Regions from separate parts of the Duganella hordei genome, predicted to be linked through region 2. Evidence: predicted binding sites of a transcription regulator. Region 2 holds the regulator's gene; the other holds the start of a gene.
What was found. Region 2 encodes LexA, which represses DNA repair genes until DNA is damaged. Its sites were predicted from a motif close to ACTGTATNNNNATACAGT; they were not measured.
Positions count from the first base shown of each region.

Region 1 (4,054 bases), on a different contig from region 2:
GTCAGCAGCAGCACCTGGATGTGCGAGCCGTCGACGTCCGCATCGGAGAGGATGCAGATCTTGCCGTAACGGAGGCCGCTCAAATCCGGCATGGTGTCGGCGTTGTGCGGATCGACGCCGATGGCCACCGAGATGTCGTGGATCTCGTTGTTGGCGAACAGGCGGTCCTTGTCGGTCTCCCACGAGTTGAGCACCTTGCCGCGCAGCGGCAGGATGGCCTGGAATTCCTTGTCGCGGCCCATCTTGGCCGAACCGCCCGCCGAGTCGCCCTCGACCAGGAACAATTCGGTGCGCGTGACGTCGGTCGATTCGCAGTCGGTCAGCTTGCCCGGCAGGACGGCCACGCCGGACGATTTCCTCTTCTCGACCTTTTGCAGCGAGCGCAGGCGCGATTGCGCCTGCTTGATGACCAGCTCCGCCAGCTTCTTGCCGTAGTCGACGTGGTGGTTCAGCCACAGCTCGAGCGCGGGCTTGGAGTAGGTCGACACCAGGCGCACGGCGTCGCGCGAGTTGAGGCGTTCCTTGATCTGGCCCTGGAACTGCGGGTCCAGCACCTTGGCCGACAGCACGAAGGAGACGCGCGCGAACACGTCCTCCGGCAGCAGCTTGACGCCCTTGGGCAGCAGCGAGTGCATCTCGACGAAGTTCTTCACGGCGCCGTACAAGCCGTCGCGCAGGCCCGATTCGTGGGTGCCGCCGTTCGGCGTCGGGATCAGGTTGACGTAGGATTCGCGCACCACGGCGCCTTGCTCGGTCCATGCCACCACCCACGCCGCGCCTTCGCCCTCGGCGAAGCCTTCGGCGTCCGGCCCGGCGAACTGCGCGCCTTCAAACAGCGGGATCAGGGTTTCGCCGTCGGTCGATTGCGCCAGCGCCTCGGTCAGGTAGCCGCGCAGGCCGTCGTTGTACTGCCAGGTCTGCGATTCGCCGGTCTTGGCGTTGGCCAGCGTGACGGTGACGCCAGGCAGCAGCACGGCCTTGGAGCGCAGCAGGCGCTGAAGCTCGGTCTGCGAGATGGCCGGCGAGTCGAAATATTTGGCGTCCGGCCAGGCGGTGACGCGGGTGCCGGACTTCTTGCCGTCGCGCGGAGCGACGATGGAGGACAGCGGCTCGACCACGTCGCCGTGCTCGAAGGCCAGCTTGTGCAGGCCGGTGCCGTCGGGCTCCTTGCGCCAGACGGTGATCTCCAGGCGCTTGGACAGCGCATTGGTGACCGACACGCCGACGCCGTGCAAACCGCCGGAGAACGCGTAGGCGCCGCCCGAACCCTTGTCGAACTTGCCGCCGGCGTGCAGGCGGGTGAAGACGATTTCCACCGTCGGCACGCCTTCTTCCGGATGCAGGCCGACCGGGATGCCGCGGCCGTCGTCCTCGACGGTGATGCTGCCGTCGGCGTTCTGCGTGACGATGATGTTTTTGCAATGCCCGCCCAGCGCCTCATCGGAGGCATTGTCGATCACTTCCTGGATGATGTGCAGCGGGTTCTCGGTACGGGTGTACATCCCCGGGCGTTGCTTGACGGGTTCCAGGCCCTTGAGGACCCGGATGGATGATTCGCTGTAGTCGGAAACTGGTTTTTTAGTGGCCATACGTGATCAAGCTTGAGGTTTAATACTGGGTTTATGTACAGTTTTATGCGGGCGTTTGCGTATTCTATCCTCAACCGGGCGTAATCGCGGCGGAAAAGGGCCAAAAAAAAGGCGCGGGCCAATTTATACACGATGTTTACAACGACGGCCCGCCTTTTTAGACCGTTTTTACGGCGGCGTCGATAAGCTGTTTTGTATCGCAACGATCAAAACAGGGGCTTGCATGATCATCGCCATCGCCAACCAGAACGACGCCGCCAGGGCCGCAGTGGCCGCCCATCTGGCCCGGCTGCGCGCCCGCAGCGGCCATACCGTGACGCTGATCGACACCGCCGCGCGCACCGTTTCGGGGCGCGAGCTGGTGGCCGAGCTGGAACGGCTGCGCAGCCGCCGCTGCGACATCGTCATCGACACCGCGGGCCGTGACTCCGCCGATAACCGGGCGGCGCTGATCGCCGCCCGGCTGGCGGTGGTGCCGCTGGCGCCGTCGCAGGCCGATCTGGCGGGGCAGTATGCGCTGATCGCGCGGCTGAACGCGGCGCGCATGTTCAATCCGGGGCTGCGGGTGCTGTTCGTGCTCGTCGGCGACGCCGATGCGGCCGAACTGGCGGCGGTGCGCGCTTATGTGGCGCATGTGATGTCGGCGACGCTGGCCCACACCGTGCTGCACGCGGGCGCCAACGGCGACATGGAGTCCCTCTATCACGAAGTTTTTACCCACTAGCAGAAAGACCGCATCATGAAGAAGTTAATACTCTCCGCCTCAATTTTTGCCGCTGTCTTTGGCGGCAGCGTGCGCGCGCAGGATGCCGCGCCGGCGGCGAAGCCGGACAACGAGACCAGCTTCAACGCCGCCGTCGTCAGCGATTACCGATATCGCGGCGTTTCGCAAACCCGCTTGCAGCCGGCGCTGCAGGGTGGCTTCGACTACGTCAACAACCCGACCGGCTTCTATGCCGGCACCTGGCTGTCGACCATCAAGTGGACCAAGGACGCGGGCGGTGGCGGCGACGTCGAATGGGATATCTACGCCGGCCAGCGTGGACAGGTGAGCGAGGCGGTGTCGTATGACGTCGGCGTTCTGGGTTATGTGTACCCGTCGAACGGCCTCGATAAGGTGTCCGGCTTCGTCGACGCCAACACCGCCGAAATCTACGGCCAGCTGGGCTACGGGCCGGCCTACGTCAAGTATTCGCACGCGGTGACCAACCTGTTCGGCTTCGTCGACAGCAAGAACAGCGGCTATCTCGATATCGGCGCCAATATCGATGCGGGCGAGGGCTATACCGTCAACCTGCATGCGGGCCACCAGAAAGTGAGGCGCAACGACGCGGCAAGCTACACCGACTGGAAAATCGGCGTGACCAGGGACTTCGGCGTGGTGACCGGCGCGCTGGCCGTCATCGGCACCAACGCCAGCAAGACCGCCTACGCTTCGCCGGCCAACGGCAAGTTCCTCGGCAAGACCGCGCTGCAGGTGATTGTTAACAAAACCTTTTAAAAACGGTCTTCAATCGAAGGCGACATCCTCCAGACGGAAGCGGTACTTGCGACGCTCAGGCAGCGTCCAACCCGGGCCGGGTTCCGCGGAGCGTGGCTTCTTTCCACGGCGGTTAATACGATCGCCGATGGATCCTGCGATGCCCCATTCCTGCCGGCCTGTTCGATCAGATCGAGCAGGGTATGGGCTGCTAACTGCACACTGATTGTTCTGTTCCGGAAATAGGTTCCGCCAGAAGGGTTCAGAAGAAATAGCAGAAGACTTCAGAACAGGGACTCCGCGCGAACACCCCATACATATCCTCCCCGCGATTTTTACGGTTTGTTTACACCCGCTCTCCAAGTCTTTACAAAATCTTTAGACCCTTCCCGCTAACCTTCTCATTATCAAAACAAGACCTGTGAGGGTGTGATGGACATAGTATTTATCGGTGCAATGGTGGTGTTCTTTGCCGTAACCGTGGCGTTTGCCGCCGGCTGCGACAAGCTGGGAGGCCAGCCATGAGCATCTTCTATCTGATCGGCGCAATCGCCTCCGCCGGCCTGCTGGTGTACCTGGTCGTGGCGCTGTTGAAAGCGGAGGAACTGTGATGACCATGCAATCGATACTACTGCTGGTGGCGTTCCTGGCCGCGTTGCTGGCGCTGGCCTGGCCGCTGGGCATCCTGCTGACCCGCGTCGGCGACGGCAGCGCCATTCCGGGCATGGGCTGGATGGGCCGGATCGAAAAGCTGCTGTACCGCCTGGCCGGGATGGCAGGCAAGGATGGCGCGGTCGAAGGCCAGGGCTGGAAAGCCTACGCCATCGCGCTGCTGCTGTTTAACGGCATCGGCGCGCTGGCCGTGTACGCCCTGCAGCGCGTGCAGGCCTTCCTGCCGCTGAATCCACAGGGCCTGGCCAACGTCAGCGCCGACTCCTCGTTCAACACCGCCGTCAGCTTTGTCAGCAATACCAACTGGCAGGGC
Region 1 covers NZ_BPWI01000003.1:214,844-218,897, reverse strand. The annotation lists gene ABWW33_RS09095 (DNA topoisomerase IV subunit B) at 1-1,589, opposite strand, end outside; gene ABWW33_RS09090 (P-loop NTPase family protein) at 1,813-2,313, shown strand; gene ABWW33_RS09085 (TorF family putative porin) at 2,329-3,090, shown strand; gene ABWW33_RS09075 (potassium-transporting ATPase subunit F) at 3,591-3,680, shown strand; gene kdpA (potassium-transporting ATPase subunit KdpA) at 3,680-4,054, shown strand, end outside.
Region 1: ABWW33_RS09095 (DNA topoisomerase IV subunit B) is a predicted target of LexA. The motif match lies at 1,614-1,631, and genes of this name have one in related genera.

Region 2 (4,054 bases):
ACGTCCTCGGCCTTGCCCAGCTGGGTCAAGGTTTCAAATACGGTGATCACGTCGGCCGGCTTGGAGCCGTTGATCATCTTGACGATCTGCTCGAAGATGATGCGGTGGTCGTAGCGGTAGAAATCTTCCGGATGCATCATGTCCGCGATGCGGTCGAACGCGGCATTGTCGCGCAGCAGGCCGCCGATGACGGACTGTTCTGCTTCGATGGAATGCGGCGGGACGCGGAGTGAATCTACTTGCGGATCGGAAGGGGCGTTCATGGCGCGAATTATACCTGCTTGTTTGTGCCATACTACAAAATTATGACGAGAAAAAAGCCGGGCTAGCCCGGCTTTTTTCTCGATGTTGCAAGCTTGGCAGGCGTTGCCGCCCGCTCAAATCTTAGGCAGCTTCGCCTACGACAGCAACGGTCACTTCCACCACCACGTCGGTGTGCAGAGCAACGCTCACCGGGTGCTCGCCCACGGTCTTCAGCGGACCGGTAGGCATGCGCACGGCAGCTTTTTCAACGGCGAAACCAGCTTTGGTCAGCGCTTCAGCGATGTCGAAGTTGGTGACGGAGCCGAACAGACGGCCGTCGACACCAGCTTTTTGCGAAACGTTCACGGTCATGCCGTTCAGTTTCTCGCCTTGGGCTTGCGCGGCGGCCAGTTTGGCGGCAGCAGCTTTTTCCAGTTCAGCGCGCTTGACTTCGAATTCAGCAACGGCCGACGCGGTAGCGCGGCGAGCCATTTTTTGCGGAATCAGGAAGTTACGTGCGTAACCGTCTTTAACTTTAACGACTTCACCCAGGTTGCCCAGGTTGACGACTTTTTCTAACAGAATGATTTGCATAGTTCTTCTCCAGGATCTTATCTAGACTACGCAATTAAGCGTGGTGCAGATCGGTGTAAGGCAGCAGCGCGAGGTAGCGGGCGCGCTTGATTGCGGTGTCAACTTGACGCTGGTAGTGCGCCTTGGTACCGGTCAGACGTGCTGGCATGATTTTGCCGTTTTCCTGGACGAAGTCCTTCAGGGTGTCGACGTCTTTGTAGTCAACTTGTTCAACGTTTGCTGCGGTGAAGCGGCAGAACTTCTTACGTTTGAACAATGGGTTTTGTTGCTTGCGCTTTTCTTTCAGCTTGAGCTTGTTTTTGTCGAACTTTTTACCGAATGCCATTTTAGGCTCCTGTATTTAAATTGAGCTGTCTGGGACAGCACTAAAATCAATGATGTGAAACACCAGGCTTTTGCTATTGCGATTCTTCTTGTTCAGAAAACCGGTGAACTGATACATGCCTGCCAGTGGCGCCTGACTGAAGCGGCCTGAAATCTCGCCCGCGGCAACCGCGGAAATTTCAAACTCGCTCAATCGGGCAATGCCCGCCTCCATCTGCTGCGACCGGTGCTGCAGGACAGCGTTCACGATCGGCATGCCGGCCGGGGTATAGCGCAAGGCGTCCCGTTCGGCGATCAAGGCGATGAATTGGCTTACATTCACTGGAGCTGATTCAGCCCGGTTCTGAAACAATTAGGCCGCAGGAGCAGCAGCGGCTGCTGGAGCTTCGGTGCGATGCGATTTCGCTGCATCTTCACGTTGTACCGACTTCATCATCGGCGAAGGAGCGGTTTCCGCTTTCTTCATCTTGACGGTCAGGTGACGCAGCACGGCATCATTGAATTTGAAGGCGGTTTCCAGCTCGACCAGGGTCTCGTTGTCGCATTCGATGTTCAGGCAGATGTAGTGTGCTTTAGCCAGTTTCTGGATCGAGTAAGCCATCTGACGACGGCCCCAATCTTCAACACGGTGCACGGCGCCGCCGCGGGTCGTTACGGTGGTTTTGTAACGCTCGATCATGGCGGGCACTTGCTCGCTCTGGTCCGGGTGGACGATAAATACTATTTCATAGTGACGCATGCAAACTCCCTTAAGGACTGTGAATATAGCCCACCCTGGCGTCAAGACAGGTGTGGGAAGAGGTAAGCCCGCGACTATATCAGCTTTTGGGCCAAAAAACCAGCCCCGGCCCGCCGCCGAAATTCCCCGCCCTATGAGGCCGCATGAATTTATTTCGCCCAAAGCAACAAATCCTCTTGCATTTCCTCTCACACTGTACAAAAATACAGACTGTCTATATACACAGGCCCAACGGACTCTATGATCAAGCTCACCGCACGACAGGAACAAATTCTCAATCTGATCAAGGATGCCATCGAAAACACCGGCTTCCCGCCGACCCGTGCCGAGATCGCCAATGAACTGGGCTTCAAATCCGCCAACGCGGCCGAGGAGCACCTGCAGGCGCTGGCGCGCAAGGGCGCGATCGAGATCGCCGCCGGCACCTCGCGCGGTATCCGCCTGCTGGGCGTGCATGCCGAGCCGGCGATGCCGAAGGTGCCGCCGTCGCTGATGATGTCGCTGCCGCTGATCGGCCGCGTGGCCGCCGGCTCGCCCATCCTGGCGCAGGAAAACCTGGAAACCAGCTACAGCGTTGATCCGGCGATGTTCTCGTCCAAGCCGGACTACCTGCTCAAGGTGCGCGGCGAATCGATGCGCGACGCCGGCATCATGGATGGCGATTTACTTGCGGTGAAGAAGGTGGACAGCGCCAAGAACGGCCAGATCGTCGTGGCCCGCATCGGCAACGACGTCACGGTCAAGCGCTACCGGAAGACGGGATCCACGGTGGAATTGTTGCCGGAGAATCCGGACTTCAAGATCATCAAGGTCGATCCGGAAGCGGACGAGTTCGCGCTGGAAGGCCTGGCGGTCGGCCTGATGCGCAGCTGGCACTAAGTTCGCGCCAGCTGCCCGGACGCCGCTATGGTCTTAGCGGCGGTTGTCTGCGGTCGGACGCTGGCCAGGCATGGCGCTGCCGACAACATAGGAAGCCATGCCGTTGTCGCTGTTGTTGACCGAATAGTAGTTCTGTTTGAAGTGCTTGACGTAGCTCGGGTCCTTCAGGAATTCCGAGGTGGCCTGCGCCCACAACTCCGCCTTGACGTCCAGCGCCTGCGCCTTGCGCTGCATCTCCATGGCGATCTCGGTATAGGCCATATCCATGCGCGTGGCCGCGACCTTGCGCTCGGCATCGGTCATCACCGCCGCCACGTCGGCCGGAATGGCTTTGCCGGCCGGCAACAAGGCGTTATAGCTGCCGATGAACTGGTTGTAGCACTCGCTCCATTCAGCGATATTGTTACGCACCTGCTTGACGCCGTCGCGGGAAGCGGAATGGGACGGCATCACCGGCTCGGCGCAGTTGGCCTTGGCGGCCAGGTCGGCACCGTCGTAGCGGCTGGTGTAATAGTCGATGTCCGCCTGGTGCGCGCGGCGCTTGGCCACGATCTGGTCCACATCGGTCGTCCCCGCAGCCCAAGCCTGCGTGCCCATCACGATCATCAGACCAGCAATTATTGCAACTCTCATCGTTTACTCCCGGTTATCACATCGTAGTTATTTGGTGCTCTTGCCCATGATAGAACTGCCGACCCGCATGTTCTGGTCCCAGTTCTGCTGCTGGTCGGTTTCCGCCTGGCGCTGGGTCAGCGCGTTCTGGCTGCGGGCGCTGGCGGTCTTGACGTACTCGGTGGTCTTGGCTTCCCAGGCTGCCTGCGCCAGGTTCACGCTGTCGGCCTGCTTCTTCGCATCGGCGCCGGCGGCCGCGTAGGCCTGGTCCATGCGCGCGATGGACTGGGCAAATTCGGCATCCGTCATCAGGTTGGGCAGGTCGGCCGGGATTGCCTTGCCGGCTGGCAGCAGGCTGTTCAGGTTCTTGACGAAACCGTTGTAGCAGGCCAGCCAGGCGTCGACGTTGACGCCGACCGCCTTGATGTCCCTGACATTGGTGGACATCGCTGGAATGTCCGGCTTGACGCAGTTGAACTTGCTCAGCGTAATATCCGAGCCGTCGTACTTGTTGGCGTAGTAGTCGATCTGGCTCAGCTTGGCCTGGCGCTGCGGCGTCATCTGCAAGGCCGCCTTGGCGTCGGCCACGCCAGCGTCGGCGGCCTTCTTGAACAGCTCGTCGCCCTTGGCCATGTCCACCGCCGTGCCTTCGCCGTACCAGTA
Region 2 covers NZ_BPWI01000027.1:20,504-24,557, reverse strand. The annotation lists gene ABWW33_RS31165 (replicative DNA helicase) at 1-263, opposite strand, end outside; gene rplI (50S ribosomal protein L9) at 385-837, opposite strand; gene rpsR (30S ribosomal protein S18) at 872-1,162, opposite strand; gene priB (primosomal replication protein N) at 1,178-1,483, opposite strand; gene rpsF (30S ribosomal protein S6) at 1,514-1,900, opposite strand; gene lexA (transcriptional repressor LexA) at 2,141-2,779, shown strand; gene ABWW33_RS31135 (hypothetical protein) at 2,813-3,412, opposite strand; gene ABWW33_RS31130 (tetratricopeptide repeat protein) at 3,440-4,054, opposite strand, start outside.